Regions from separate parts of the Sinobaca sp. H24 genome, predicted to be linked through region 4. Evidence: riboswitches for the same ligand, from Rfam matches in the RefSeq annotation. Region 4 holds a riboswitch; each other region holds the start of a gene.

Region 1 (7,888 bases), on a different contig from region 4:
ATCAGGATACAATGCGAAACAAACGTACCTGGACTTTATATTGCCGGAGTAATAGCGGCCGGGACAATGCCAATGAAATTTTTTATCGAAAACGGCAGGTGGCACGGAGAACAAATTGCCTCTCATATAAAAGAAAAAGAAAGCTGGCCTTCGTCATTATGACGGGCCAGCTTTCAAATGTATTGGTAAGATCTGTTCCGGTAATTCCTGCCTCAAGAGCGATCATTAATTTCAAGCCGCGCCTTCTGGCCATTCAGTCCGTTTGAGAAAATAACGCCTTTCTTTTTTAAGCTGCATGCCTCCGCCCTCGTATTCGTAAGTAGCCTGTACAATACCGCCTGTAACATCTTGATACAAGAACGACTGGGATATTGCGGGCAATAAGTGCTTCTACTGCCGCGAACAACAGCGGGGCAGATTGCCCTGGCGAATGCTTCAATGACGAGGCCGGAAGGAGAAGCTGATTCAAACAATTCAATTGTTTCTCTCTCCATTCGGCATACGCCTTAAGCAGAAACACCTTTTTAGTCAGAGAAGAGATGGAAAACTGCTCTCTGGCTGAGGGAGTATGGTGAAAAAGGATGCCGCGCCGTGTTACGAGTCCTATCGGTCCAAATTGAGGACTTTGGAATGTTGCCACATTGGAAGAGTGCGTTTTGTAACGTTGACTGCTGAATGCACCTCATCGTTCATTACGACGAGCACTCCTTTTTTCCCTCGCTTGTTCTGATGAGGCCGTTCTTTATAGCAGCGAGGAAATTGTAGGGACCGTCTGCTCCTAATTCATTGCTTGACCTCATAGCGCCCGTTAAAATAACAGGGATGGGGGAATGATGAAGAAGATCCAGAAAATAGGCTGTTTCCTCCAGAGTATCCGTGCCATGCGTAACTACGATACCATCATAGATGTTTTCAGCTATTTTTCGTTAATAAAAGATGATAGTTCAAACATATTTTCAGGCGTTATGTGCGGCGAGGGAAGATGAAAGAACGGGATAACCGTAATATCAGCAACCTGTTTTGCTTCTTCATGCCACTGATCAAGTGGGTTTTTCTCTCCTGGTGCTACACTGCCAGTCTGTTTGTCTTCTTTCATGGAGATCGTGCCTCCGGTATGTATCGTTAAAATCCGCTTCATTGAGGTGGCCTCTTTTCTATTTATAGTTAGTTGATCAAGTACAAAGCTGGAAAGGACGGATGCGTGAGTGTTTGCTATTATAACTGCGGCCCTGGCGCCTTCGGTCGCATTTTTAAGCTATTATTATTTAAAGCAGGAGACTCATTCGCGGTCTTTTCGTAAAACAGCCCGTTCCTTCCTGATCGGTATGCTGCTCGTTTTTCCAATTGTTACTGTGCAGTATGCACTTACAGAAGAAACCGGGACGGAGGCGTCTGTTTTTGTACAGTCCTTTTTGTATGCCGGGCTGCTTGAAGAATTCTTTAAATGGTTTATTCTCTGTGCCGCGGTTATTCCGTTTATCCGGGTACGCTCCGTTTACGATACGACTCTTTACGCTCTGGCTGTCGGGCTCGGTTTTGCGGCAGCGGAAAACATATTGTATCTGACAGCATATGGCGTGGATATAGCACTCGGAAGAGCATTCCTGCCGGTAGCAAGCCATGCTTTGTTTGCCTGTACTATGGGATATTATATAGGGAAAGCCTCATTTTTAAAAGGTACTGCACGGAAATTATTTTTGTCTTTGGCTCTGGTAGTCCCGTTCGTTTTACACGGCACGTACGATTTGCTATTATTAATCGACCGGCAGTACATAGTCTACTTCATTCTCCCATTAGGATTTCTTCTATGGTGGACAGCTGCTGAAAGGCTCAAAGCAGCAAATAGGTTTGAGCAGATGGAAGGAGAATAGACGGCTTATGATAGAGGAAAAGCGATATCGTGTCGTCATACGATGCCCGCAGTGCGGAGAAAAATTCGTTTTAAAAGGAAGCAGAAAAGAAGATGGGACGATTCAGACAGGTTTTGTCCGCTGCATCTGTGGAAACAGCAGCCGCTTATATGTAGATACGGCTCCTGAATAAATTCAACGAATTCGCACAATTTGATTGCAATTCGTACGGTAATCTTGTAAGGTTTTACTACACAACTATATAAATAAAGCTTTCTTATCCAGAGAGACGGAGGGATCAGGCCCTATGAAGTCTCAGCAACCAGCCTAAACAGGTCAGGTGCTAAATCCGCCGGGCAGCAGATGCCCGAGAGATAAGAAGAGGTGCTCTTATAAAACGCAGACCTTCTTCTTACTTTTAGAGGAAGGTCTTTTAGCGGAATGATAAATCAGGATACGCCGGCCACTATATAGTAATCAGCCACAAAAAGGGTGACAATCATGGATAAGAAATTTCACATTGAAACGAATCTGGTACAAATCGGAAACAAAGAAGATCCACGAACAGGTGCGGTCAGCGCTCCTATTCATATGTCTACAGCCTTCCGCCATGAAGGACTGGGCGAGTCTACGGGATTCGACTATTCCCGTACCGGCAATCCTACTAGGGACATATTGGAACGTGCTATTGCGGGTCTTGAAAACGGCGCAAAAGGGTACGCACTGAGTTCGGGAATGGCTGCGATTCAAACATTGTTTGCTATTTTTGACAAAGATGATGAGATCCTCGCTTCCCAGGACTTGTACGGCGGGACATACCGCCTGTTTGAAGAAGGATGGAAAAACTGGGGCATTACCATTGCATACGGCGATCCAAGAAATCTGGGAGCATTTGAACAAAAAATCACAGATCGTACGAAAGCATTGTTTATTGAAACACCAACCAATCCATTAATGCAGGAAGCAGATATTGAAGAAATGTCAAAACTGGCCAAAAAACACGGCCTCTGGCTGATTGTAGATAATACGTTTTATACACCGATCCTGCAGCGCCCGCTTGATATGGGAGCTGATATTGTTATTCACAGCGCTTCGAAATACCTAGGCGGCCATAACGATATTATTGCCGGATTAATTGTTACAAAACGACGAGCAGTTAAGCAGCCGGATTACGGCGTTTCATAACGGAATGGGAACCATACTATCGCCGATGGATTCCTGGCTCTTGATGAGAGGGATGAAACACTCTCCCTGCGTATGGAAAAGCATACAGAAAATGCCCGGGCAGTGGCAGCGTTTCTGGAAAAGCATCCAAAAGTAACAGACGTGCTGTATACAGGAAAAGGCGGCATGCTTTCCTTTCGGATTGAAAACGAGAAGTGGGTTGATTCCCTGCTTCGCGGGCTGGAGCTTGTGACGTTTGCAGAAAGCCTGGGTGGTGTAGAAAGCTTTATGACCTATCCAGCCACGCAGACACACGCTGATGTACCGGAAGAAGTCCGTATTGCAAACGGCGTCTGTAATAGACTGCTTCGTTTTTCTGTAGGTATAGAAAATAAAGAAGATATTATCGCAGATTTAGAGCAGGCGCTCGACCGTCTGTAAAAAGAAAATCACGAATCAGGGGAGTGGCTCGCAGTGAATTTGGCAGAAGAATATGCAAAACGGATGTTAATTGGCGACGGGGCGATGGGGACGTATCTATACGAAAAAGGATACAGCGGCTCCTACGAATCACTAAATCTCTCAGACCCCGATCTGATTAAAACCATTCATAGAGAATACGTAGAAGCAGGATCGGATATTATTCAGACCAATACGTATGCGGCAAATCGCATCAAGCTTGCAAAATACCAGCTTGAAGAAGAAACACCTGATATTAACAGGCGAGGTGTAGAAGCAGCCCGTGAAGCTTCTGAAGGCAGGACATTTGTATTTGCAACGATAGGCGGCATTCAGGGGCTGCAGAAAATGGAAGAAAGCGAAGCTGAAATAATTAAAGCTTTTTCCGAACAGATGGATGCTCTAATAAAAGCAGAGCCCGATGGAATAATTCTGGAAACCTTCTATGATCTTCAGGAGATTACTGCGGTCATCAAGCTTGCCAAAAGTAAAACAAACCTGCCGGTAATTGCCCAGGTTGCACTCGGTGAAGTAGGAGTGATGCATGGCGGTCTGCCTCTTGGAGAGGCATTTAAGCAGATGACGGCAGCCGGCGCGGATGCAGTAGGAGTCAACTGCAGAATGGGACCTTATCACATCTTAAGATCGCTGGAGATGACACCGCTGGATGAAAATACGCTGTACGCGGTGCACCCTAACGCCAGTCTTCCGGATATTGATGACGGCCGATTCGTCTACCAGTCCAATCCGGACTACTTTTATGAAAAGGCGCTTGATTTTCAAAATCAGGGCATCGGTATTATTGGCGGATGCTGCGGAACAACGCCGGAGCATATCGCTCAAATAGCCGCGGCTGTTAAAAACACTGTTCCAAAAAAGCGGACCGCTCAGGCGGTTGCCCAGAAAACGGGGCAGTTTTCCATCGTTGAACCTCCTTCTACAGAACCAAGTCTGCGGGAAAAAGCAAAGCAGTCCACTACCGTTATTGTGGAACTCGACCCACCTAAAAACTTGCTACGTCAAAATTTGTAGAAGGCGCTCAGGCTTTATACCAGTCCGGAGCGGATGCTGTTACGATGGCGGATAATTCGCTGGCAAGTCCACGCGTGGATAATCTGGCAATGGGAGCACTCGTTAAAAGCATGACCCAGGCACGCCCGCTGCTTCACGTCGCCTGCCGTGATAGAAACCTTATCGGCCTTCAGTCTCATTTAATGGGTATCAATGCTCTTGGTATTCATGACATACTGGCTGTAACCGGCGATCCTACAAAGGTAGGAGACTTCCCGGGAGCAACCTCTGTATATGATGCGAATTCCTTTGATTTGATTCATTTAATGAAAGAAATGAATAAAGGGCTGTCTTTTTCCGGGAAATCACTCGGTCAGAACACGACGTTTACCGTCGGAGCTGCGTTTAACCCTAACGTACGCAACGTGGACCGGGCCGTGCAGCGTCTGGAAAAGAAAATTACGGCTGGAGCCGATTATTTCATGACACAGCCGGTCTTCGGGGAAGGCCAGTTTAAAGAAATTTATGAAGCGACAAAACATATGGACGTTCCGGTGTATATCGGTATCATGCCTCTAGTGAGCAGTCGGAATGCCGAATTTCTGCATAATGAAGTGCCCGGCATTAAGCTGACGGATACGATCCGCCAGAGCATGGCGGCCTGCGGGGAAGACCGTGAGCTTGCAGCGGAAGAAGGAATTGCGATAGCGAAAACGCTGATCGACGAGGCGATGGAATATTTTAACGGCATTTATTTAATCACCCCATTTCTTCGTTATGATATTACATGCCGCTTAACTGAATATATAAGAGAAAAAGCAGCGGTTCGCACAGAAGAAAAAAGCAAGTGAACAGAGTGGAGGGAAACAAATGCCTAAAACAGCAATCCAGGACAGGCTGAAAACATCTATTCTCATTTTAGACGGAGCAATGGGAACGATGCTGCAGAACGCCGATTTAACCGCAGAGGATTTCGGCGGGGAAGAGTACGAGGGGTGCAATGAGTATTTAAACGTAACCGCCCTCACGTGCTTGAAAAAATCCACCGCGATTACCTGGAAGCAGGTGCGGATATTATTGAGACCAACACGTTTGGAGCAACGAGCATTGTTCTCGCAGATTATGATCTGCAGCATATGGCTGAAGAGTTAAATATTGCTGCAGCCAGACTCGCCAAGGACGCCGTCAAAGAAATAGAAACAGAAGAATTCCCACGCTATGTTGCCGGTGCTATGGGACCAACAACTAAATCGCTTTCCGTAACCGGAGGAACAACATTTGAAGAATTGACCGAAACCTACCGTGAGCAGGCCTCTGGGCTGATTAAGGGGGAAGTGGATTTATTTCTGCTGGAAACAAGCCAGGATGTAAGAAATGTGAAGGCGGCTTACCTGGGTATTCAGCAGGCGCAGCAGGAGCTCGGCATCGAACTGCCTTTAATGATTTCAGGAACAATCGAACCGATGGGTACAACGCTTGCCGGACAGACGATGGAAAGTTTTTATATCTCGATAGAGCATATGAACCCGATTGTTGTCGGATTAAACTGCGCTACGGGTCCCGAATTTATGAGGGATCACCTGCGCTCTTTATCTGAACTTTCCACCACGTATGTCCACTGCTATCCGAATGCAGGACTGCCGGATGAAGAGGGGCATTACCATGAATCACCGGAATCCCTGACGACAAAGCTGGAAGGCTTTGCTGAAAAAGGCTGGCTGAACGTAGTCGGTGGATGCTGCGGCACAACGCCCGAGCATATTAGAGTTATGCGTGAAGCATTAACCAAATTCGAACCCCGGACTCCTTCAGAGGGACACCCTCATGTGGTGTCCGGAATTGAACCGCTCGTATATGAAGAAGATATGCGCCCGCTTTTTGTAGGGGAGCGGACAAATGTTATTGGTTCCAAGAAATTTAAAAGGCTGATTAACGAAGGCAAGTTTGAAGAGGCGTCGGAAATAGCCAGAGCGCAGGTGAAAAAAGGCGCTCACGTAATAGATGTCTGTCTGGCTGATCCGGACCGTGAAGAAATAGATGATATTGAAGTCTTTTTAAGCCATGTAATCAATAAAGTGAAAGTTCCGCTTATGATTGATTCAACTGATGCAGCGGTCATTGAAAAAGCGCTGACGTATTCTCAGGGAAAAGCGATTATTAACTCCATTAACCTCGAAGACGGGGAAGAGCGTTTTGAAGACATTGTGCCAATCTTAAAGAAGTTTGGTGCGGCAGTAGTAGTAGGAACCATTGACGAAGAAGGAATGGCGGTTTCTACGGAAAGAAAAGTAGAAGTAGCGGTCCGCTCGCATGACATTCTTGTCAATCAATATGGAATGAATCCAAAAGATATTATATTTGATCCGCTTGTCTTTCCAGTTGGTACCGGAGATGCCCAGTACATCGGTTCCGCTGAAGCGACAATCAACGGTATTAAAGAAATTAAAAAAGCTCTGCCGGACTGTCTGACGATACTTGGTATAAGCAACGTCTCCTTCGGCCTTCCTCCTGTAGGAAGAGAAGTTCTTAACGCATCATTTATGTACTACTGTACAAACGCAGGGCTCGATTATGCGATCGTCAACACAGAAAAGCTGGAACGTTTTGCAAGCATCCCGGAAAAAGAGAAACAGATGGCAAAAGAGCTGCTGTTTGAAACATCAGATCAGACGCTGGCAGATTTCACCGCTCATTACCGGGGCAAAAAGGCAGAAAAGAAAACGGTGGAGCAGAATCTTTCGCTAGAAGACAGGCTTGCAGAGTATATTGTAGAAGGCACCAAAGAAGGTCTTTACAAAGATCTTGACGAAGCCCTTACTAAATACGACGAGCCGTTGAGCATTATTAATGGTCCGCTTATGGTCGGTATGGACAAAGTCGGAAAGCTGTTTAATAACAATGAGCTGATTGTAGCGGAAGTACTGCAGAGTGCCGAAGCGATGAAAGCAGCTGTATCACACCTCGAACCGTATATGGAAACAAAAGCGGCGGATGATACGGGCAAAGGAAAAATTCTTCTTGCTACCGTCAAAGGTGATGTGCATGATATCGGTAAAAACCTGGTAGACATTATTTTGTCCAACAATGGTTTTAAAATTGTGAATTTAGGAATTAAAGTGACATCCAACGAACTCATTGAAGCGGTCGCTAAAGAAAATCCGGATGCGATCGGTTTGAGCGGCCTTCTCGTTAAATCAGCCCAGCAGATGGTGCTGACTGCCCAGGACCTGAAAAACCAGCAGATTTCCATTCCGGTTATGGTCGGCGGAGCGGCCTTAACGAGAAAGTTCACCGAAGAAAAAATCAGTGCAGAATACGACGGCATGGTGCTGTATGCAAAAGATGCCATGAATGGACTTGATCTGGCCAACCGGCTGGCCCGTCCCGATGATATGAAGCAGATG
Region 2 (7,888 bases), on a different contig from region 4:
CATTACTCAAGACTTCCATTGCGTAGCCTGCAAGTTCTTTTTCATGTGACTCTATTGTATCAAACCCAATGCTATTAATAAAATCAATAGCAGCTCCAAGGCCTATAGCCCCTGCAATGATCGGGGTTCCGCCTTCAAATTTCCAGGGAAGCTCTTTCCAGGTAGATTCATGCAGGCCAACAAAATCAATCATTTCCCCGCCGAATTCCACAGGCTCCATTTTATTCAGGAGTTCTTTTTTACCATAAAGCACACCAATTCCGGTAGGTCCGCCCATTTTGTGGCCGGAAAAAGCATAAAAGTCACAGTCTAGAGCCTGCACATCTACTTTAATGTGCGGAGCTCCCTGTGCACCGTCCACGACAATAACAGCGTCATTCGCATGGGCGATTTCTGCCATTTCTTTTACCGGATTAACGGTACCGAGCACGTTGGACACATGAGTAACCGCAACGATTTTTGTTTTCGGGCCCACCGCTTCTTTTACATCTGCCATAGAAAGCGTGCCGTCCTCATTCATTGGCAGGTACTTCAGCTTTGCCCCGGTTCTTTTGGCTGCCTGCTGCCAGGGGATGATGTTGCTGTGATGTTCCATATAAGTGAGCACAATTTCATCATCTTCCTGCAGGTTAGCTTCACCGTAAGACTGAGCTACGATATTAATAGATGTTGTTGTGCCGCGGGTGAAGATAATTTCTTCTACAGAAGACGCATGAAGAAAGTTCCGGACTTTCTCCCTTGCTCCTTCATATCCATCGGTTGCCATACTGCCAAGCGTATGAACACCGCGGTGAACGTTGGAATTATACTTCTTATAATATTCATCTATTTTCTCAATTACAGCTGACGGCTTCTGTGAAGTCGCCGCGCTGTCAAGATAAACAAGAGGGTGACCGTTGACCTGTTCATTTAGTATAGGGAACTGGCGACGGATCTCCTGGATGTTCATTTAATACACTTTCCTTTCGATAACTTCAGACAGTCTGTCTTTAACAGCCTGAATAGGAAGTTCTGCAACTACCGGCTGAAGGAAACCATGAATGATAAGACGCTCGGCTTCGAGGCGGCTCAAACCACGGCTCATCAAGTAGAACATCTGCAGGGGATCGATACGTCCTACAGAAGCTGCGTGACCTGCGGTTACGTCATCTTCATCAATAAGGAGAATTGGGTTCGCATCTCCACGAGCTTTCTCACTCAGCATTAAGACACGTTCTGTCTGTACACCGTTTGACTTCGTCGCACCGTGTTCAATTTTCGACTAGAAAGCGCGTGCAGAATCTTTCATAACGCCGTGAGTAAGAATCTGTCCGTCTGAATGCTTACCGAAGTGGATAATCTGCGTCCAGAAATCCTGAGACTGCGTGCCGCGTCCGATCGATACAGATTTCACGTCGGAGTAGGAGCCGTCCCCTCTCAAAATAGTTGTATTGTCAGAAAGCGTATTGCCGTCGTTCATCTGGCCGAGAGCCCAGTCAATACGGGCATCTTTTTCAGCAGAACCGCGGCGGTTCACATACGTTGTAACGCCTTTTTCAAGGTGGTCTACAGCGCCGAAGGACACTTTCGAAGCAGGGCCTGCATAGACTTCAGCAATAATGTTCGCCGCTGATTCCTGCTCACTGTTGAATGATACATAGTTTTCCAGGTACGTTACGTCACTGTTATCCTCTGTAGCTAAAACAACATGGTTGAACAAGCCGGCTTCCGGATCTTCCTGGAAATATACGGCCTGCAATGGCTTTTCAAGCTGTACGTTTTTCGGTACGTGAATAAATGCACCACCGCTTAGAAAAGCTGTATGAAGAGCAGTAAGCTTATTCTCATCTACTTTTACTGCATCACCCATGAAATACTTTTTCAGCAGGTCGCTGTGCTCTCTCGCTGCTGTAGCAATGTCGGTAAAGATAACGCCTTTATCTTTCGCTTCCGTTGAAAGGCTGTAGTAAAGCGGCTTTCCGTCTCTTACAACAAGAAGGTTTTGATCTTCTTCTGTCACGTTAATAAGCTTTTGAACATCGTTGTGAAGTTCAGACAGGCTTGATACGGTGCCAGCTTCTGCACCTTCGTGTTTGAACTCAGTGAAGTTCCATTTTGTAATCTTTGTTTTTTCCGGTTTAGGAAGTTCGAGTTTATCAATCAGGCGAAAGGCAGTAAGCCTTTCTTCTGTAAGCCACTCCGGTTCTTCTCTTTTTTCGGAAAATTCTTTGACGTACTGTTCATCGAACGTCCATTTTGTTTCTACTGACATAAGATAGTGACCTCCCTTCTTTACGCTTTCTGTTGGTTTCCAACTCTTTCGTCTTCGATGCCAAGTTCTTCTTTAATCCAGTCATAACCGTCTGCCTCAAGGCGTTCTGCAAGCTCTGCTCCGCCTGATTTAACGATACGTCCCTGCATCATTACGTGAACATGATCCGGCGTAATGTAATTGAGAAGACGCTGGTAGTGAGTGATAATTAGGCAGCCGAAGCTTTCATTTTCATTTCGTTGATTCCGTTGGATACAACACGCAGGGCGTCAATATCAAGACCAGAGTCAATTTCATCAAGAATCGCAATTTTCGGCTCCAGCATAAGCAGCTGAAGAATTTCATTACGCTTTTTCTCTCCGCCGGAGAAACCTTCGTTCAAGTAACGCTGAGAGAACGCTTGATTCATTTCAAGCTTATCCATCTTTTCATCCATTTTGCGGATAAACTTCATAAGGGAAATTTCGTCGCCTTCTTCACGCTTTGAATTAATAGCAGAGCGCATGAAGTCTGCATTTGTTACGCCGCTGATTTCACTTGGGTACTGCATAGCAAGGAACAAGCCGGCTTTAGCACGCTCGTCTACTTCCATTTCCAACACATCTTCGCCATCAAGAATGACGCTTCCGTGAGTAATTTCATACTTTGGGTGACCCATAATAGCAGAAGCCAATGTAGACTTACCGGTACCGTTTGGTCCCATGATGGCGTGGATTTCCCCGCCTTTTATTTCAAGGTTGAAGTGCTTAATAATTTCTGAGCCCTCAATTTCAACCGTTAGATCTTCGATTTTAAGAGTAGATGCTGACATGTAAAAAAACCTCCATTAACTTTATTTTAACCACAAAAGTGGTTTCTCATTCTCACTTTATTATCATTATTAGTTTATAACAAATGTAAACAGAGTTCAAGAAACACACTTTACTTTATCCGGACGGAATAAAAAAAGAGGGACTGCCTAAAAGCGTTCTCTTTCAGGATAGCCCCCCTTATTGTTTTTAGTATAACAAACTAGATTGCTTTGTTAAAACATAAACTGTTAAGGAATAGTATTTTATTCAGCGTTCTCGCCTTCAGCAGGCAGAACCGCGCCTTCATACTCTTCTTCAATAAATGACCTTACTTCATCAGAATGAAGAACATCCACCAATGTCTGGATTTCTTCACGCTCTTCATCACCGCTGCGTACCGCTATAATATTCGCGTAAGGATTATCCTCTGCGCTTTCAATCGCGATAGCATCTTCGCTTGGGCTCAGGTCGCTGTCGAGTGCATAGTTGGAGTTAATAAATACGGCATCGCCTTCTCCATTCTGATATGCCTGAGGTAGAGTTGCTGCTTCTACGTTGGCACTGAACTGAATGTCTTTTGGATTTTCGGCAATATCGTCCAGCGTTGCTTCGATTCCGGCATCTTCTTCCATTGTAATAACGCCTTCTTCTTCAAGCATGCTCAGGATGCGTCCGTGATCGGCTACCGAACTGCTCATGATCACTTCAGCGCCTTCAGGGAGTTCTTCAAGGCTGTCATAGTCCTGGGAATATACGCCCATTGGCTCGATGTGAATTGCTCCGGCGTTGGCAAAGTCGTAATCATTTTCTTCAATCTGTGATTCAAAGTAAGGCACGTGCTGGAAATAGTTAGCGTCAATTTCTTCTTCAGACAAAGCCTGGTTTGGCACAATATAGTCATTAAATGTTTCTATCTGCAGATCCACGCCTTCTTCTTCAAGCTGATCAGTGGCAAACTCAAGAATTTCTGCGTGAGGCACGTTGGAAGCACCTACTGTGAGCGTCGTTGGTTCTTCTTCAGAACCTGATTCTTCCCCGCCGCCTCCGCAGGCTGCTAAAGCAATTGTTAGTGATAGTGCTGGAATCATCCAAATCTTTTTCATTTTTCCATTCTCCCCTTTTATCTTTTATCAATTCTATATATAATTCTATCGCCAACCCACTGCAGGATCATAACGATCACTAAAATGGCGGCAGTTGCTACTAACGTGACATCCGGATTACTGCGCTGGTATCCTTCGCGGAAAGCGAGGTCGCCAAGTCCGCCCGCACCGATCACACCGGCCATAGCCGTATAACTCACGAGCGTGATAGCTGTAACGGTAATCCCGGATATTAATGCAGGAAGAGATTCTGGAATCAGGACTTTAAAAATAATGTGCCATTGATTGGCTCCCATTGACTGCGAAGCTTCAATCACTCCTTTATCAACTTCACGAAGCCCGATTTCCACCAGTCTCGCATAAAACGGAGCTGCTCCAATTACGAGAGCAGGAAGAGCTGCGCTCGGTCCAAGCATCGTTCCGACGATAAAAGTTGTAAATGGAACGAGCAGAATAATTAATATAATAAATGGAATGGAACGGAAGACGTTTACTATCGCTGCCGCCACCAGATGAATCGGATTATTTTCCCACATGTTTCCTTTGTCTGTCATATAAAGAATGAGGCCAAGCAGCACCCCTAAAATAAACGTAGCCAGTACGGCCAAAGCACTCATGTACAAAGTTTCTACTGTTGCCTGCCACATGTTGCCCCAGTTTACATTTTCAAGTAGTTCATTCATGAGCTGTCATCACCTCTGTCTGCACCTGCTGCTCTTTCAAATAAGACAGCGCATGGTCAAGCTGTTCCTGATTTCCTTTGAGCTGAACAAATAACGTGCCGTAGCTTCCTTCTCTTGTTTTGGACACCTTGCCCTGCAGAATATTGACCGACACGCCGCATGTCAGGATAAGATCCGTCATGATAGGCTGCTCCGCATCTTCACCAAGAAATGAAATTTTAACAATAGGACTGTCATCACCGGATTTCATTAATTCCCGAATCGCTTCCATCGTCTCTTCCGGCTCGGTAATCTGTTTTACAAATTCTTTTGTCATTTCTTCGCGGGGCTGTCTGAATACATCCAGCACCTGTCCTTCTTCTACTACTTTTCCGTTCTCCATCACGGCGACACGGTTGCATATCTTCCGGATGACGTGCATTTCATGTGTAATCAGCACAATCGTCAATCCTAGCTTTTTATTAATGTCCGTCAGCAGCTCGAGGATGGAGTCTGTTGTTTTCGGATCGAGCGCAGACGTTGCCTCATCGCAGAGCAAAACTTTCGGGTTGTTTGCAAGAGCTCTTGCAATGCCGACGCGCTGTTTCTGGCCGCCGCTCAGCTGGGCTGGATAAGCGTCCTCTCTGCCGCTGAGGCCGACAAGTTCTATTAACTCCTGCACTCTGGCATTCTTATCTTTCTTTGAATGCTTTGCTATTTCGAGTGGAAACGCTATGTTTTCCCGTACCGTTCTCGACCAGAGCAGATTAAAATGCTGAAAAATCATGCTGATTTCCTGGCGGGCTTCCCGAAGCGAAGCACCCTGCAGATCGGCCATATTTTTATCGCCAATAACAATGTTTCCCGATGTCGGTTTTTCAAGCATGTTCAGCAGACGGATAAGCGTGCTTTTTCCTGCACCGCTGTAGCCGATAATGCCAAATATTTCTCCCTCATCTATCGTTAAATCTATATTGTCTACTGCCGTTATATCTCCATTGGATGTAGAAAATATTTTCGATAGTTTTTCCAGTGCTATCATATGCCCACCCTGTTTCTTTTCTTTATTAATCTTACTTATCATACCAGATAACTTGGTCTTGGAACAGAAACTTTATTCAACTGACAAAATACCGGCACACTCTCCTTAATTTAACCACAAGAAAATACCCTTCAGCTTTTATCATCAGCAGAAAGGGCATGGTTCATTCCTTTCTCTCATCTGCCAAAGCTTACGCTTCGCAGGAATTGGCACCATTTCATTAAAAATAATGACGGTTGCCGGGCTTCAAAGGGCCAGTCCCTCCACCTCTCATGATAAGAGTGTTTCATATGTAGGTTATTAAGTACAAATCGAAGCTTAGCATGGGACCGTCCGGCTGTCAAATCATTTGTCATGCCTCATATATCACTGCTTGGAGGGACTTTTCTAAATACAATATAAAAATAGATGGAGCCTGTTAAATAGAGAGCACACGTTAACGTAAACACCCATGCCCATCCATAGTACGGCCCATATATGAGAACGATCGATGTGGATACCGGTCCCATAATCGCCCAGCCCAGCTGAAAAACCATCTGCCCTATGGAGTTTGCGAGCCCTTTAATATTATCTCCTACGCTTCTCATCATTAACGACATCTGAATCGGGTTTCCGGCGTTCATTAACGCCTGGCGGAATAAAAAGCCGATAACGGCAAACCATATATTCTGCGTGTAGGCTGTAACAAGCAGAAATGGAAGTGAGCTCAGCTGCAGGATAACTACTGCACGCACTTCCCCTACTTTCTGCACAAGCGTTGGTCCAATCATAAATGCTACAGCTGTCATCCCCTGTCCTAAAGCCAGAATCAAACCGACAATAGTATAGCTTACGTCAAAGCGGTCGGTGAAATACAAATTCAGGTATGGGATAACGAGACCGGAACCAAATCCGATAATCAGCTGAGCAACCGCAAATAGGGCTATCATTTTAATACCGGCACGATTCGTATGTAGAATTTCTTTAAAAGAGCTGGCACCTGTCTTGGTCACCGTGAGTTTGCGCTCTTCTTTTATTTTCAGTACCGGGAAGATTGCAGCAAAGCTTAAACAAGCTCCTGTCAGCAGCGTAAGTCGCAGACTTTGCAGAGCAGTCATATCAAGCAGCAAACGGGCACCGTCACTCATCAGTCCGCCCATGCCATTTCCTATTACGTTGGCCACCATAATCAATGCAAAATTAAAACTGAACAAATGAACGCGCTGTTTTTCGGTGGAATTTTCAGCCAGCAGCGGGATCGAGGAAACCTGTACAAAGGACATAAATGCCCCTGTTAGAAACGCTCCAGTTAAAAGCAGTCCCTCTATTTCCACGACCGAACGAAGAAACAAACTTACTCCAAGCATAAGGGCACCGGCCATAATAACTTTTTTCCGGCCGATACGGTCGCTTAACAAACCTGCCGGGAGAAGGGCGATCGCTGTAGCCGTTGCCTGAGCCGCGATCACCCGACCGTTTACATCGTCCAGGTAGCCGAGCTCTCTTATATAGTAGTTATACATAATCATAAAGACTCCCATGCCCATGTTGGAGAGCACAGAAGCAATCAAGAACAAACGTACATTTTTATTGTAATGCTTGAATTGATAAGCCCATTCTTTCGCAATACCTTTCATGATAAGAGTTCCCCCGTTTTATTTCGACAACCGAATTAAATTCACTCCTTTTAATATATAGAACATTGCCGAAAAAGAAAAGAGGGTTATGTATTTCTAATAAAAGAAGCCTGCCTCTATAGTAGAGGCAGGCTTCTTATGTAACCGTGATTTAGTCTTCACTCACCATTTTTTCGTAATCTTCTGCAGACATTAAGTCATCGATCTGGCTGCTGTCTGATGGTTCTACAACAATCATCCATGCTTTCTCGTAAGGAGATTCGTTTACAAATTCCGGTGAATCATCCAGATTTTCATTTACTTCAACAACCGTACCGCTGATAGGGGCATAAAGTTCGGAAACCGTTTTTACTGATTCTACGCTTCCAAAAGGTTCGTCTGCCTGAACTTCATCTCCAACTTCCGGCAGTTCAACAAATACGA
Region 3 (7,888 bases), on a different contig from region 4:
ATAATTTCCATAGAGTGGATTCTGCAAAATGTTCTGGGAGCACTGCTAAGGCTGGATGAGAAAGAGTGTGAACCATCAGCTTTACCCCAACCCAGCCGACAATAGCGAATGCAGCAATTTCAAGACCAGGTCTGCTTTCCAGTAAGGTGACAAAATACCCCGCAGCAAATCGCATAATGACCACCCCGATCAGTCCACCTGTCAGAATAACAAGAAACTGCCCGCCGTCCATTCCGCCGATCATGGGCAGGTTGGTTCGGGGAAGGGTCACCGCCAGAGCGACGGCGGCGAGAATAGAATCAACCGCAAAGGCAATATCTGCTACTTCCACTTTTGCTACGGTACGCCAGAACCCTGCAGGTTTTTCTTCGCTTTCCTGTGTCTTTTTTTCCACTGCAGCTTCTTTATGGAACCAGACTTTCCGGATAATATGATGGAGCGCAATCAATAAGAGATAAAGAGCTCCAATAGCCTGTACCTGCCATACGTCAATGAGAAATGAGATAATGAATAAAGAGGCAATACGAAAAACAAACGCGCCGGCCAGGCCGTAAAATAACGCTTTTTTCCTTTGTTCCGGTGGGAGTCTTTTGACCATCACAGCGAGTACGAGCGCGTTATCAGCAGCCAGCACTCCCTCAATAAGGATCAGGACAATAAGCACCCATCCGTATTCCATCAGCAGACTAAGTTCCATGTTTATCTTCTCCTTTTTTAGATAAACCCGTTACCCTGCCGCGATAGGTTTTATTGTGAATCCACACAAAAAACCTTCACCGCTGAGGCGGTGAAGGCATAAAAAAGCCCTTTACCCGTCTCATAGGTAAAGGTCTCGCAAACAGCACAAGGCTGCCAATAAAACCGGGGATTTCTCCCGTCCTGACGATTTTATTGAAAAAGCTACTCCCCTTTTTCCAAAGGATATTAAGTTATTTCTTATAATGTATCCTTCTATTGCCTCTTTGTCAATCTTATTTATTCTGGATGGTGGACCAAGTTTTCTGGAAGCATGTTTTACTGACAGGAATGGTGCAGTGCCAGGCATTTTGGCACAGATTTTCAAGATCAAGTGTCACAATATCAAGAGACGCTCTCCATAAATTAACGCATCACACAGCAGTTGGTTTTACTTTTATGTTGGATAGAGCACTGCGGCGTGGAGTCTAATAAGAGATAAACTGAGTGAAGTTTCCGTTTTATCAATGAAGTTCCTCAAATGGAACCAGACTATTTGAGAGTAGTCTTCAGCTGATACTAAAGGGACCAAACGACAGAAACATACCCAAGTGAAAAATGAATAAGACAATAAGTATTACTGTGTACAGAAGCATAATCATAGAGGTTTTTTTTTGGCTGTCTAATACATAATATTTCACTAAAAGAAAGGAGCGGGAGAAATAGAAAACAAACGTGAAAATAATGAACATCGTTCCAAGTGGATAGGTAATCGACCGCCATGAACCCAGATAGGAATAAAAAGAAAAACTGAGATTATAAAGCAAAATACATGGAATAAAGAGTGTCAGCATATCACTGAAAATTTTTTGCGTACTTCTTTCAGTCGCAGAATAACGCCTGCTGAACCAGCGGATCACATAAAAGTTCACAAACACGGCTGGAACACTTAACACAAACAATGTTTGTCCCAAAAAAATGTACACAAATATTCCTATGCTTTCATAAACAGGAAGAAAAGTTACCATGATGATTAGGTTAACTGCATATAAGACAAAGGCAAGCAAAAGAAGAAACAGTATGAGGAGAAAGATACTGTTTTTAATCGTAAAATGATGATCCTTCTTAATATTTTTTCTGGGGGCGCTCAAGGCGTTTACAAAAAAAGCCCACATGCTTAGTTTCTTTTCAGCGGATTTTGTCATAATAGCTCCTTTTGACAGTAGATAGAAATGCTTAATTATTAAGTGAAAACTTAAAGAGTGCTTATTGATTTTTACAATCTGCTATTAGATATATTCGGCGGCTGGTATTAAATTCCTTTTTACGAAAAGACGCAGGCAAAATAAGTTTATACTCGCAAGGGTGAAGAGGAGAAACTATGCTGAATTTGCAGGTATAAGTATAGATCTAAATAAATATTCCAGTTCATTTTAGATCAATTCAAATGTGAGATATGTTGATCTGCGGCTGCAATAAAATAGCCAGCCTTTCCCATGGATAATTCCCAAGGAAAAAGCTGGCATTAGTCAAACTACCTGATTCTTATTAACTTACATAAGATATAAAATTATCTACTCTTTAGGCTTTTGAACGATAGCTTAGATTATGCTGTTTTAAAGTCTTGTCTTTACCGAACAGAAAATGTTTTTCCATATCAGGCGAGTATTGGGAATTGATGGTCTCTAGTCCAGTTGCTTCAGCAACCGCCCGTACCATAGCGGGAGAAGCACCGCAGCATAATCCGATGTAATTGACCCCGGCATTTTTCGCTTCTTTTGCCCATTCAGCCAATTCATACCGATTGTGGGACAGTGGCTCCAGTGCTGTTGGAAATGTCGTTTCTGTAGGCAGATGGCAGCTGCATCCGCCGTCCGGCAAATTGAAAAATGTTGGGTGTTCTTCGGTGGTGCGATAAGGAACAGGTAGTCCGCCTACGTAACCATCCACCTGAGCGCATATTTTTTCGAGGTATGGCTGCATAGTATCCGGTCCGCGGAAACAATTCATTCCGACGACTAGTGCGCCTTTCTCAGACAGTATTTTACAAGAGTCTTCTACGGTATAACCGTCCCGCAGTATATTTTCACCCATTAGTCCAAGCAGAATGACAGCCGGCAGTCCCTGCTTCTGGATTTCCTCCAGTGCGATTTCTGCCTCCTCATGGTAGTAAAACGTTTCGCCATGAATGTAATCAACGCCTTCTTCTTTACACCATCCGATCATCTCAGCAAACATGCCTCTGACTTTTTCTTTCGCTTCCGGGTCCTCCGGATCAAAAATATTCGTATTGGATATATTACCCGCTACCAATGCTTCTTCCGTTGGGTGTTCTTTGGCTACTTCCTTCGCTAAGCGGATCGCACTTCGGTTAAGCGGTTCCAGTAAATCTTCCTTGCCGATGATGCGCATTTTTTCTCTATGGGCGTTGTATGTGAAAGCAAGTACCACATCAGACCCCGCCTTCATAAAATCACGGTATGTTTCTTTCAGGGCTTCCGGATTTTCCAGAGCCACTTCCGGTACAAAGGAGCCTGCCTGCAAATAGCCTCTGCGCTCCAGTTCAAACAGAAACCCCTCTCCGGCAATAACCGTTCCTTCTTTAAGTCGTTGTTCTAAGCTGCGTTTCATCACAATACTCTCCTTTTTCTCTCTATTATTCTTTAATTCTCCTGGCATTCGTCTAACAAAATAACCCCCTTCTTTATTTAAGAAGGGGGTTTGACGAAATACGACAAATTGCTCTTCTTATCTTCAAGCCTGCTGCTTCTGGAATTAGCACAGTACTATTACTAGTCCGCTGCTGAAGTGTCAAAGGGCCAGTCCCTCCACTTCTCTTGATAAAATAGTTGTGTATTAAATTAGTAATATTTAGAATACAATCGCTGTTGATGAAAGTCAAGCAGAGGTAAAACATTTGTTTTCAAAACTTAAAAGTACGACCTTAGCTGGATCGCTTTGGCTGGAATGAAGTAGAAATCGTCCAAGGCTAGAAGCCCTATCGCTCCATATATTGTACTTGTTTTTGCTTTGTTATTAACTATTAGATGATGCCCATCAAAAAAGTTTTCATCAACCTCTACCTTTGTAAAACCCTTTTATCGATTTAAATTGCAATTAAGTATATGATTACCTTGTATGAAAAACTTAGCAATGGGGTGAAGTGAATGAGTACAGCTTTAATCGTTGTCGATATTCAAAATGACTATTTCCCGGGTGGCAAAATGGAATTAAGCAATCCTGAAATTGCAGCTGCGAATGCCGCTAAAGTTATTGAATGGTTTAGAGAGAACCACAACGGCCATATTTTCCATGTTCAGCATATCGCAGGCGATCCCGCTTTAGGTTTCTTTCTTCCGGATACAGAAGGGGCAGAACATCATGAAACGGTTCAGCCACTGAAAGATGAAAAAATCATCGTCAAAAACTTTCCCAACAGCTTCTTAAATACGGAATTAGAGAGTCAATTAAAAGAAAAGGGTATAACAAAGGTAGTAGTGGCAGGGATGATGACACATATGTGTATCGATGCTACTGTTCGGGCAGCTGTAGATTTAGGCTATGAAACAACGCTTATCGAAGATGCCTGCGCGACAAAAGAGTTGACGTATCAAAATAAAACCACTTCAGCCGAACAGGTTCATTATTCGTTTGTAGGCGCACTGCAGGGCATGTATGCAGAAGTGAAGTCAACCGAAGATTTCCTGCAGCAGAAAACTACCAATTAAGTAAAAATTAATAACAACGTCCGTAAAGGTCATACATGACTTTACGGACATTTTTTATGTTGTTTGTACTTTATAAATCCCATCTTTTTTTAACTTGAAAGCAATCGATTTAATTTCTTAAAAGGGTTATAGGACGCCAAAGAAGAATACATAAAGAGACGGGTTTCTCACCTTAGAGAATAGTGTTAAACGGAAGACAATGAAGAAAGTGGAGGGAAGAACATGGGAAGGGTATGCTTGGGGATGATCTTATCGGTGGATGGGTATATCAGCGACCGGGACGGGAAACTAGGAAAGCTTTACGAGAGCTTTGAACCGAATGAAGTCATTCAAGCGGAGATGGCAAAAACGGGAGCGGTTGTGATGGGACGGAATACTTTTGATATGAGCGAAGATCCGGATGCCTATGCAGATAATTATGAATTTCAAGTGCCTTTGTTTGTATTGACCCATCATCCACCAGCTGAACATCCAAAGGAAAATGAAAATCTCACCATTACATTCGTAACAGATGGTATCGAAAGCGCGGTTCATCAGGCTAAACAGGCGGCCAAAGAGAAAGATGTAGTGGTGCTTGGGGCTGACGTCGGCCAGCAGTTATTAAAAGCGAATCTGGCGGATGAACTGCAGGTTGCGTTTGCACCAATCATTCTTGGACAGGGGATGCGCTTATTCGACCACTTGGAAGAATTCGAGATTCAACTGGAAAAACTGCGGACCATTGAGACCGCAAAACAAGTGGAAATCTGGTATAGGATCATTAAGGAAAGTAAAAACGACCAATGAGCAGGTACCGCTTAATAGTAGAGTTCAAGTTTTCAGTTACCGCTTCCCAATAAATTTAGAAAAAAACAATCTAAAAACTAAGCATGTTATTCCGAAAAGAATTAACCCCCATTGAAAAGAATAAAGAATGTATTCTGTTACATCATTGATATTTATAGGAGAAGAACGAAGTAAAAAGAAAACTACACCTAAGGTAAACAACGCGATACTAAAATACGTCCATCCTCTTTTTGTACTTAAATCCATTGGCTGACTCCTTTTTTGGTTTTAGCTTATAATTATTATTCAGTTACACTGTAGAAGACAAGTTATATTTAGAATAATGAATCTGATAAATGAAGTGATACCTTACGAAGCCACCCAGGCTTTAATAGAGGGGGAAGCTGTTTGAAAGAATCAACGTATAAAGTCAGTCGATTAATCTTGTACTTTTTCCTGGTATCTATATTTCTATTCATATCGGGAAATACCGGCCGCTATTTCATCGAAACGCAGGGAATGAACCGAGAGACAGCGCTTTTCCTTCAGGGCATTATGTTTACCGGGTGACTCTTGCCGTTTTGTATTGGCTGAAAGCAAAGAATCCTGATTTGTTTAAAAACATCGGTTTAACAAAAGCCGATTCCCGAACTAAATGGTTCGTTGGGGCAGCACTGCCATTGCTTCTGCTTCTATCAGGGATTATCACCGCTGCTTTGTTTGGAGGCATTGAAAACGTCCGCCTTAATTTGACCGGCACTATTCTGCTTGCCGTTTTGATTAATACTATCACGGCATTTATGTATGAGGCATTCCCGGAGGAAGTGTTTATTCGAGGCTTGATATTTTCAGAACTGCGAAAGAAATATCGATTTATTATTTCCTTGTTTCTGCAGATGCTTCTTTTCATGTGTGTGCCTTTACTGGCTATGTCATTAGCCGCTCTATTTTTTAATCAACCGATGCAGCTGACTATCGATTATTTTATATTGCTCTTTGCGTTCGGGATAGCCCTGCAGCTGTATCGCGAATATACAGGGTCGTTATGGATGAGCATTTATTATCATCTGATGTACCTTGAAATTGCCAGGTATATTTCCGGCGGGGGAGTATACGATCCTGATGCAGCGCTGCTGGAATTTGATGAAATATTTGGGGGATTTATGACGCTGTATTTATCCTTTTTGTTTATGGTTCTCTTAAGCATTGCTGTCCTGACCGTACTAATAATTATAGATAAAAAAAGAAGCAGGTCGATTTCCAATATAGTATAAATGGTAACAATTAACAAAGCAGATTAAAAAACCAATCCAGGGTCTGCTCCTGAATTGGTTCAATTTTAGTATGACAAAGGCTTTTGATTTGGAGAGCGGAAACGCTTTACTTCTTTTGAGCGCAGTGCTGCATGCTTGGTGCTGCGGTTATTCATCCGTTTGCGCCACATGCGGAAAGATGATGCTTTCATTTCTTTTCTCATAAGCTTAATGACGTCTTTTTCCTTTAAGCCGAACTGCACTTCAATCATATCAAAGGGAGTCCGGTCTTCCCAGGCCATCTCTACAATACGGTCGATATCTTCCGGAGTCAGGCGATTGGTTTCTTTCATGATCATGCCTCCTCGATACTGCTGTAAGGGTATTTTATCAAAACGACAGCGCTGGATCGAATAATAGGTACCGGAAGAAGATCACTTACATAAACCACTGAATTTACCCTTATACTGTAAGAATAGTAGTGTTATATCTTTGAAGCCTATCGGACGGAGGGTTCGCCTATGCTTATTCCATTTATCGTTGGTATTGTGTTCGTCATCATCCATTTTTTTGCAGGTGCTCTGATCCCTTCTGGAAAGGTTATGCGGATGAAATGGTTTTCATTTTCAGGAGGACTGGCGGTCTCTTATATTTTTATTTACCTGCTGCCGACGCTGCATAAAGAACAGACCGATATTGAAGAACCATACCGACATTTTACGATGGAGTCAGAGGTTTATTTTGCCGGGCTTATTGGCGTTGTTCTTTTCCTGGGTATACAAATTATTATTAAGCAGAACTATATTTCCCATACCTCTTCTTTCTGGTCAGCCATTTCCTTTTATGCGTTATACAATGCCCTCGTTTCCTACACCGTTTTGTCCTTTGAAGTATCCGGTATTGAGGCGGTTTTTTTATTGTATAGCGATTGGGCTTCATTTTATTGCGGTAGCTCATGAGATGTGGCGGGAGTTTCCCCATGAATACACTAAGTACGGCAGGTACATGCTTGGGTCGGGAATTGCGATAGGGTGGATTGTTGCTTTAAATATTGATCTGATTCCTCTTTTTAGATCATTTATTTTTGCCCTTGTTTCAGGAGCGATGATTTTTACCGTGTTTAAACATGAACTGCCAAGTGAAAAAGAAACGCACTATCCATCTTTTTTGATTGCTGTTTTGATTTACTCCGCCATAACGATGTCTTTAAAATTTTTCTTCGAATGGTAGCAAAGCCGCTTACAGATAACATGAGGAGGAGAAGGGCTGATAAAAATAATGTTAGACCGGGGAACTGTTTACTTTTTACATAAAGGAGGAATTACATGCCTGTATGCCAGAGCTGTACACACACGTGGGGATGGTGGGAAACGGTAAAGTGTTCCTTTGCTGTTCAACAGGGGATGACGTGCCCGTACTGCAAATCAACGCAATATCCGACAGCGCGCTCAAGAAAGATAGCAAGCG
Region 4 (7,888 bases):
GGATTTTGTGGTTGGAAAAGTAGTACCGGAAACAGAAAAACTGGAAAATCATCAGTTTGACGTCTCCCGCCGCCTCTTAACGCAGGCTGGGGAGCTCGGTCTGCTTGGCGCGGATGTTCCGGAAAAATACGGCGGAATCGGCCTTGATAAAATCAGCTCCACCCTTATTACAGAAAAATTCTCCCGCGCCGGTTCCTTTTCCTTGAGCCAGGGGGCGCATGTTGGTATCGGCTCCCTGCCAATTGTCTTTTTCGGCAATGAAGAGCAGAAATCCAAATATCTTCCGGACCTTGCCACAGGAACAAAAATTGCGGCCTACGCTCTGACAGAGCCGAGCTCCGGATCAGATGCCCTCGGCGCAAAAACAATCGCTGTTCTAAACGATGCCGGAACACACTATAAGCTGACCGGTGAAAAACAGTGGATTACAAACTCAGCGTTCGCCGACGTCTTTATTGTGTATGCCAAAATTGACGGCGAGCATTTCTCCGCCTTTATTGTAGATAGGGAAATAGAAGGCGTTTCCACAGGGCCGGAAGAGAAGAAGATGGGAATCAAAGGCTCTTCTACAAGAACACTGATTCTTGATAATGCCCACGTACCGAAAGAAAATCTGCTCGGCGAAGCGGGACGCGGTCATATTATCGCATTTAATATTCTAAACGTAGGACGTTATAAGCTTGGTGTAGGCTGCGTCGGCGGTTCTAAGCGCGGTATTGAGCTGTCTGCTAAGTACGCGAACGAGCGCAAGCAGTTTAAAGTGCCAATTGCTTCTTTTAGAGGCATCCAGGAAAAGCTTGCTACGATGGCGTCAGAGACGTATGCGCTGGAAAGCTCTATTTACCGTACCGGCGGTCTTTTCGAAGAACAGCTGGGAAGGCTGAGTGAAACCGAGCAGGAAGACGGCGGGAAAGTTGCGGGAGCGATAGCTGAGTATGCAATCGAATGCTCGCTGAATAAATTCTATGGATCAGAAACACTCGATTACGTAGTAGATGAAGCAGTGCAGATTCACGGCGGCTACGGCTTTATGGCGGAGTACGAAGTAGAGCGGGCCTATCGTGATTCCCGAATCAACCGCATTTTTGAAGGCACAAACGAAATTAACCGTCTGCTGGTACCGGGGACAATCATGCGTAAAGCGATGAAAGGCGAGCTGCCATTCTTGGAAGAAGCTAAAAAGCTTCAGTCGGAAATTATGTCAATGATGCCGGAAGAGCCGGGATCAGAGCCGCTGGAGCAGGAGAAAATGCTTTTGAAAAACCTGAAGAAAGTATTCCTTCTCGTATCAGGAAGTGCTGCGCAGAAATACGGCAAAGGACTTGATCAGGAGCAGGAGCTTCTCTTTAACTCGGCTGATATCGTAAGCGATATTTATTCCATGGAATCCGCGATTCTCCGTACGGAAAAAGCGATGAATAAAAATGGAGCCGAAAAAGAAAATATGAAAATCATGCTTACCCAGGTATTCTGCCAGGAAGCAGTAAACCGCATTGAAGCACACGCCAAGGAGTCCATTATTCATATGGAAGAAGGAGATTCATTACGCACGATGCTCTCGATTCTCCGCAAGCTGACGCGTCACACGCCGACAGACGTGATCCGCATTAAGCGCACTATTGCAGAAAAAGTTCTCAAAGAAGAGCGTTATGTGATCTAGAGGTAATTAAAGATAAAACGGGCAGTTCATCTGTCCGTTTTTTTGTATTTCTATTTGTTATTAATTTTCGTTCAACCGTTCACGATAAAGGTCAGTTAGTGATTATATGTACCTATTACTTTGTATTTACATAAAAGTAAACATTAGGTAAACTGTATACCTATTCATGTTTTTGAAAAAGAAGGGAATGGTTGGATGAAGAGGGGTATGAAACAAAAAGCAGTAATGGCGGCTGGTCTATTTGTCATCCTGGCAGCGGGTTGCTCGCAGGAAGAAGCGGGTCCGGCAGTGGAAGAAGCAGAAAGTGCTGAAGTTTCGGAAGCGAATGAAGAGGCGGCACCGGAAACAGAGGAATCCGCAGAAGAATCTGTCGTTGAAGAGCAGGAAGCAGACAGCGAAGAAAGTGACTCAGAAGAACAGCAGGAAACATCAGCTGAAGAAACGGTGGAAGAAGAAACAGGTGAGATAAAGCAGGAAGAATTGGCTGCATTGGAAGGTTATTGGTTGATGTTTGATGATGAAACTGGGCATTCTATTTCGTTAAAAATTATATTAGACGATAATGAAAAAACTTTTCAATCTACTTATTATAGTGACCACTCAGGGGAAGTTGAAGTTAATTACAACATTACTAGTATAAATAACGGTCTAATAAAAGCAGAGGGAGACGTAGATTATATAGAAGGATCTACTATCACTTTAGAATTATTAGATAATGACATACTTTTATGGAAACAATTATCAAAAGAAATAATTTTTGATAGAGAAGATACTTCAGTGGCTAAATATATAGAAAGAAATGAAAATCAATCGAACGTCGAATCAAATGAAACAAATTCCAGCAGTGAATCAGCAGAAAATTCTACATCAGAAGCAGATGCCGAATCAGAAATAGCCTCTGAGCCGGACACGGAATCGATGAGTCTGGAGGAGCAGCTGGTGGAAGAGCTGATTCAATACGGTATTGGAAACGGCGGTACCCGTGACAGCTTTACCTTTTACGACCAGGCCTGGGAAACAGGAGATGATGGCAATCAGTATTATGTCATGACAGTTGGAGATGGTTCGAAAGTGGCTACCTTTCATGGTGGAGAAGACGGTAATCTTTATTTTTTGAATCTCGATTCTTTCCCGGATGAGGAGACAGCCGAATACACGAGAGTAGACTCTTATTAATTCCGCTTTTTTATTGAGTCGAGCCGGCAAGTAAATTAAGCTATAATAGCATCAAAAGAAAGGAGGCATAACATGGCAGTCGACATTTACAGCTATCCATCCTGCAGCACCTGCAAAAAGGCAGAAAAGTGGCTGGAAGAACAGGGAGTATCGTTTACAAGACATCACATTGTAGAATCACCTCCATCAGCAGCCGAACTAAAAAAACTTCATCAAATCAGTGATTACCCGATTCAGAAATTTTTCAACACGAGCGGGAAAAAATACCGTGAACTGGGTCTTAAAGATAAAGTGAAAGACGCAGAGAATGAGGAACTATATGATATTCTTGCTTCAGATGGTATGCTAATAAAAAGACCCATCGTTACAGATGGAAATCTTGTTACATTAGGGTTTAAAGAAGCTTTATTTGAGGAAACATGGAAACAATAAAGTAAATGAAAACTGGAGGAATGAACAATGAGCGTACCGAAGGAATTGAAGTACTCAGAAGAGCACGAGTGGGTAAAAACAGAAGGTGAAAAAGTCAGAGTCGGCATTACAGACTTTGCCCAGTCCGAACTTGGAGACATCGTATTTGTGAGCTGCCGGAAGTAGGAGACGAAATAAAGGCAGATGAACCATTCGGAAGCGTAGAGTCGGTAAAAACGGTTTCTGAATTGTATGCTCCTCTAAGCGGAACGGTCGTCGAGGTAAATGAAGACCTGGATGATTCCCCGGAATTCGTCAATGATTCTCCATATGATAAGGCATGGATGATTGTTGTAGAGCCATCCGACAGCAGCCAGATCGATGATTTAATGTCTGCAGAAGATTACGAAAAAATGGTCAGCGCCGACTAAAACGGCTGTTACATAAGAGGTCCGTCTCTTTAATAGAGGCGGGCTTCTTTTTTTGCTTTAAATGATTCTTTTTATCTTTTTTTGAAAGCATTCATCAAACCGCAGCCACCTCCGGCAAATTAGTTGACACCCGCTCCGGCCCCGTGCTAAGCTTCGATTTGTACTAAACAACCTACATACTTAATAACTCTTATCATGAGAGGTGGAGGGACTGGCCCTTTGAAGCCCGGCAACCGTCATTGTGTCTAATGAAATGGTGCCAATTCCTGCGAAGCGTGCGCTTTGGCAGATGAGAGAAAGGAACGAACAATAACCTTTCTGCTTATGATAAAAGCTGAAGGGTATTTTATTGTGTTTAAATAAAGGGATGTGTCAGCCTATTACAGGTATGATAAAGGATTTGTTCCAAGACCAAGTTATCTGGTATGATAAGTGAGGTTAATAAAGAAAAGAAACAGGGTGGACATATGATAGCATTGGAAAAACTATCGAAAATATTTCCTACATCCAATGGAGATATAACGGCAGTAGACAATATAGACTTGACGATAGACGAAGGAGAAATATTCGGGGTAATCGGGTACAGCGGAGCAGGTAAAAGTACGCTCATCCGCCTGCTGAATATGCTGGAAAAGCCGACATCGGGAAAAATTATTATTGCAGAAAAAAATATGGCAGATCTGCAGGGCTCCTCTCTTCGGAAAGCACGCCAGGAAATCAGCATGATTTTTCAGCATTTTAACCTTCTTTGGTCAAGAACCGTACGGGAAAATATCGCCTTTCCACTGGAAATTGCGAAGCTCTCAAAAAAAGACAAAAATGCCAGGGTGGATGAACTGATAGACCTTGTCGGTCTTACTGGAAGAGAAAATGCGTATCCGGCTCAGCTCAGCGGCGGCCAGAAGCAGCGCGTCGGTATTGCGAGAGCTCTTGCGAATAATCCTAAAGTGCTGTTGTGCGATGAGGCCACCTCGGCGCTGGATCCGAAAACGACAGATTCGATATTGGAACTTCTAACGGATATTAATAAAAAGCTCGGTTTGACCATTGTGCTTATTACTCATGAAATGCACGTGATCCGGAAAATCTGCAACCGGGTAGCCGTTATGGAAAACGGAAAAATAGTCGAAGAAGGACCGGTTTTGGATGTGTTCAGGCAGCCCCGTGAAGAAATGACCAAAGAATTTGTCAAGCAGATAACGGAGCCCGAAGAAACGATGGAAGCTATCCGGGAGTTAATGAAAACAGGCGACACCAGTCCCATAGTTAAGATATCTTTCCTCGGTGAAGATGCGGAACAGCCTATTATGACAAACCTTATTCTTACATGCGGCGTTTCCGTAAACATCCTGCAGGGCAAAGTGTCTAAAACCAGAGATGGCAGCTATGGTACATTATTTGTTCAGCTCCAGGGAAACCAGGAACAGCTGAACCACGCGCTGTCCTATTTAAAAGATCAGCAGGTACAGACAGAGGTGATGACAGCGCATGAATGAACTATTTGAAAATATAAACTGGGCGAACATGTGGGAAGCCACGTTAGAAACTTTATACATGAGTGCTTTGGCAGTTCTGGCTACTTTTATTCTGGGCATTCTGCTCGGCCTTGTCCTCTACATGACGGACAAAGGAAACATGTGGGAAAATCAGCCGGTCCACTTAGCGGCAGCGGCGATTGTAAACATATTTCGGTCGATTCCATTTATTATTTTAATTATCCTGCTCGTTCCGTTTACGACATTTATTGTCGGAACAATGCTCGGGCCGAGCGCGGCTCTGCCTGCTCTGGTAATAGGAGCGGCACCGTTTTACGCTAGACTGGTGGAAATTGGTCTTCGTGAAGTGAATAAAGGAGTTATTGAGGCAGCCCAGTCCATGGGCGCCAATCAATGGCATATTATTTTTAAAGTATTGATTCCTGAATCGCTTCCCGCCTTAATTTCCGGAATTACCGTTACGGCTATTACGCTTGTAAGCTATACGGCAATGGCCGGAGTGATTGGAGCTGGAGGACTTGGCGACCTTGCTTTCCGGGAAGGGTTCCAGCGCAGCAATTCAGATGTAACGCTGGCAGCAACTGCCGCCATCCTGGTGATCGTTATGATCCTGCAGTGGATTGGCGACAGAATTATATATAGAATTGATAAAAGATAAAAGGGGAGAAAGTAAAATGAAAAAGATTTGGATGATTCCAGCACTATCATTAACAATTGGACTTGCAGCCTGCGGAGGCGGCGGAGAAGAATCCGGTTCTGAAGAAGAAACAACGACGCTTACAGTAGGTGCTTCCAACGTGCCTCACGCCGAAATTCTGGAATTTGCTTCCGATCAGCTTGAAGAAGAAGGCGTGGATCTGCAGATTGAAACATTTAATGACTATATCGTGCCGAACCAGGCGCTGGCTGAAGAGGAAATTGATGCCAACTATTTCCAGCACGTGCCTTACTTTGAATCACAGATTGAAGAAAATGACTATGACTTTGCCAATGCAGGTGCGATTCATATAGAGCCTATGGGCGTGTACTCCCAGGATTACGACAGCTTAGGTGAACTGCCGGAAGGCGCTGAAGTAATCATGAGCAGCTCTGTAGCAGACCACGGCCGTATTTTGAGCATGCTTGAAGACGAAGGCGTATTACAATGGAAGAAGATGCGGGCATCGAAGCAACAATAGATGACATCGCAGAGAACCAAAAAAACATTGAGTTCAGTGCCAATGTAGAAGCAGCTACGCTTCCAGGCTTACCAGAACGGCGAAGGCGATGCCGTATTTATCAATTCCAACTATGCGCTGGACAGCGACCTGAGCCCAAGTGAAGATGCTATTGCTATTGAAAGCGCCGAGGACAATCCTTACGCCAATATTATAGCGGTACGCAGCGGTGACGAAGATCGTGAAGAAATACAACACTGGTCGATGTACTGCATTCTGATGAAGTAAGATCATTTATTGAAGAAGAATACGAAGGCGCTGTGCTTCCTGCTGAAGGCGAAAACGCTGAATAAAATACTGTTCCTTAACAGTTTATGTTTTAACAAAGCAATCTAGTTTGTTATACTAAAAACAATAAGGGGGGCTATCCTGAAAGAGAACGCTTTTAGGCAGTCCTCCTTTTTTTTCCGTCCGGATAAAGTAAAGTGTGTTTCTTGAACTCTGTTTACATTTGTTATAAACTATAATGATAATAAAGTGAGAATGAGAAACCACTTTTGTGGTTAAAATAAAGTTAATGGAGGTTTTTTTACATGTCAGCATCAACTCTTAAAATCGAGATCTAACGGTTGAAATAGAAGGCTCAGAAATTATCAAGCACTTCAACCTTGAAATAAAAGGCGGGGAAATCCACGCTATCATGGGACCAAACGGTACCGGTAAGTCTACATTGGCTTCTGCTATCATGGGTCACCCAAAGTATGAAATTACCCACGGAAGCGTCATTCTTGACGGCGAAGATGTATTGGAAATGGAAGTGACGAGCGTGCAAAAGCCGGCTTGTTCCTTGCTATGCAGTACCCAAGCGAAATCAGTGGCGTAACGAACGCAGACTTTATGCGCTCTGCCATCAACTCAAAGCGCGAAGAAGGCGACGAGATTTCCCTGATGAAGTTTATCCGTAAAATGGACGAAAAAATGGATAAGCTTGAGATGAATCAGGCATTTTCCCAGCGTTATCTAAACGAAGGCTTCTCCGGCGGTGAGAAAAAGCGTAACGAAATTCTTCAGCTTCTTATGCTTGAGCCTAAAATTGCGATTCTTGATGAAATTGACTCTGGTCTTGATATTGACGCCCTTCGTGTCGTATCCAACGGAATCAACGAAATGAAAAGTGAAAGCTTCGGCTGCCTTATTATCACTCACTACCAGCGTCTTCTCAATTACATTACACCGGACAGAGTACACGTAATGATGCAGGGACGTATCGTTAAATCAGGCGGAGCAGAGCTTGCAGAACGCCTTGAAGCAGACGGTTATGACTGGATCAAAGAAGAACTTGGCATCGAAGACGAAAGAGTTGGAAACCAGCAGAAAGCGTAAAGAAGGGAGGTCACTATTTTATGTCAGTAGAAACAAAATGGACGTTTGATGAACAATACGTCAAAGAATTTTCCGAGCAGAGAGAAGAACCGGAATGGCTAACTGAGGAAAGACTTACTGCTTTCCATTTGATTGAGAAACTTGAGCTTCCTAAGCCGGAAAAAACTAAAATCA

Evidence for each region. A riboswitch is a leader RNA that binds a small molecule or an ion and turns the genes downstream of it on or off. The one in region 4 is predicted to bind S-adenosylmethionine.
Region 1: another riboswitch for S-adenosylmethionine. It lies ahead of MMY81_RS04430 (aminotransferase class I/II-fold pyridoxal phosphate-dependent enzyme); the one in region 4 lies ahead of MMY81_RS15865 (methionine ABC transporter ATP-binding protein).
Region 2: another riboswitch for S-adenosylmethionine. It lies ahead of MMY81_RS27310 (methionine ABC transporter ATP-binding protein); the one in region 4 lies ahead of MMY81_RS15865 (methionine ABC transporter ATP-binding protein).
Region 3: another riboswitch for S-adenosylmethionine. It lies ahead of MMY81_RS08640 (homocysteine S-methyltransferase family protein); the one in region 4 lies ahead of MMY81_RS15865 (methionine ABC transporter ATP-binding protein).

What each region holds. Positions count from the first base shown of each region.
Region 1 covers NZ_JALBWT010000002.1:234,956-242,843, forward strand. The annotation lists partial or broken gene MMY81_RS04410 (YpdA family putative bacillithiol disulfide reductase) at 1-162, shown strand, start outside; gene MMY81_RS33795 (L-asparaginase family protein) at 213-494, opposite strand; gene MMY81_RS33800 (asparaginase domain-containing protein) at 693-920, opposite strand; gene MMY81_RS33805 (asparaginase domain-containing protein) at 917-1,138, opposite strand; gene prsW (glutamic-type intramembrane protease PrsW) at 1,206-1,871, shown strand; gene MMY81_RS04425 (hypothetical protein) at 1,879-2,043, shown strand; SAM riboswitch class I at 2,125-2,231, shown strand; partial or broken gene MMY81_RS04430 (aminotransferase class I/II-fold pyridoxal phosphate-dependent enzyme) at 2,352-3,455, shown strand; partial or broken gene MMY81_RS04435 (bifunctional homocysteine S-methyltransferase/methylenetetrahydrofolate reductase) at 3,489-5,335, shown strand; partial or broken gene metH (methionine synthase) at 5,355-7,888, shown strand, end outside.
Region 2 covers NZ_JALBWT010000036.1:13,005-20,892, reverse strand. The annotation lists gene MMY81_RS27335 (cysteine desulfurase) at 1-949, opposite strand, end outside; partial or broken gene sufD (Fe-S cluster assembly protein SufD) at 950-2,251, opposite strand; partial or broken gene sufC (Fe-S cluster assembly ATPase SufC) at 2,272-3,062, opposite strand; gene MMY81_RS27320 (MetQ/NlpA family ABC transporter substrate-binding protein) at 3,306-4,145, opposite strand; gene MMY81_RS27315 (methionine ABC transporter permease) at 4,163-4,828, opposite strand; gene MMY81_RS27310 (methionine ABC transporter ATP-binding protein) at 4,821-5,849, opposite strand; SAM riboswitch class I at 6,023-6,131, opposite strand; gene MMY81_RS27305 (MFS transporter) at 6,209-7,465, opposite strand; gene gcvH (glycine cleavage system protein GcvH) at 7,617-7,888, opposite strand, start outside.
Region 3 covers NZ_JALBWT010000004.1:253,791-261,678, reverse strand. The annotation lists gene MMY81_RS08645 (TerC family protein) at 1-697, opposite strand, end outside; gene MMY81_RS36240 (undecaprenyl-diphosphate phosphatase) at 985-1,167, shown strand; gene MMY81_RS08640 (homocysteine S-methyltransferase family protein) at 2,257-3,306, opposite strand; SAM riboswitch class I at 3,421-3,522, opposite strand; gene MMY81_RS08635 (cysteine hydrolase family protein) at 3,843-4,403, shown strand; gene MMY81_RS08630 (dihydrofolate reductase family protein) at 4,626-5,189, shown strand; gene MMY81_RS08625 (hypothetical protein) at 5,577-5,738, shown strand; gene MMY81_RS08620 (CPBP family intramembrane glutamic endopeptidase) at 5,750-6,442, shown strand; gene MMY81_RS08615 (TIGR03643 family protein) at 6,508-6,774, opposite strand; gene MMY81_RS08610 (hypothetical protein) at 6,943-7,380, shown strand; gene MMY81_RS08605 (hypothetical protein) at 7,427-7,651, shown strand; gene MMY81_RS35075 (TIGR04104 family putative zinc finger protein) at 7,747-7,888, shown strand, end outside.
Region 4 covers NZ_JALBWT010000011.1:146,252-154,139, reverse strand. The annotation lists gene MMY81_RS15885 (acyl-CoA dehydrogenase family protein) at 1-1,660, shown strand, start outside; gene MMY81_RS15880 (hypothetical protein) at 1,868-2,836, shown strand; gene MMY81_RS15875 (arsenate reductase family protein) at 2,909-3,268, shown strand; partial or broken gene gcvH (glycine cleavage system protein GcvH) at 3,296-3,678, shown strand; SAM riboswitch class I at 3,866-3,974, shown strand; gene MMY81_RS15865 (methionine ABC transporter ATP-binding protein) at 4,146-5,174, shown strand; gene MMY81_RS15860 (methionine ABC transporter permease) at 5,167-5,832, shown strand; partial or broken gene MMY81_RS15855 (MetQ/NlpA family ABC transporter substrate-binding protein) at 5,849-6,619, shown strand; partial or broken gene sufC (Fe-S cluster assembly ATPase SufC) at 6,925-7,714, shown strand; gene MMY81_RS35355 (SufD family Fe-S cluster assembly protein) at 7,735-7,888, shown strand, end outside.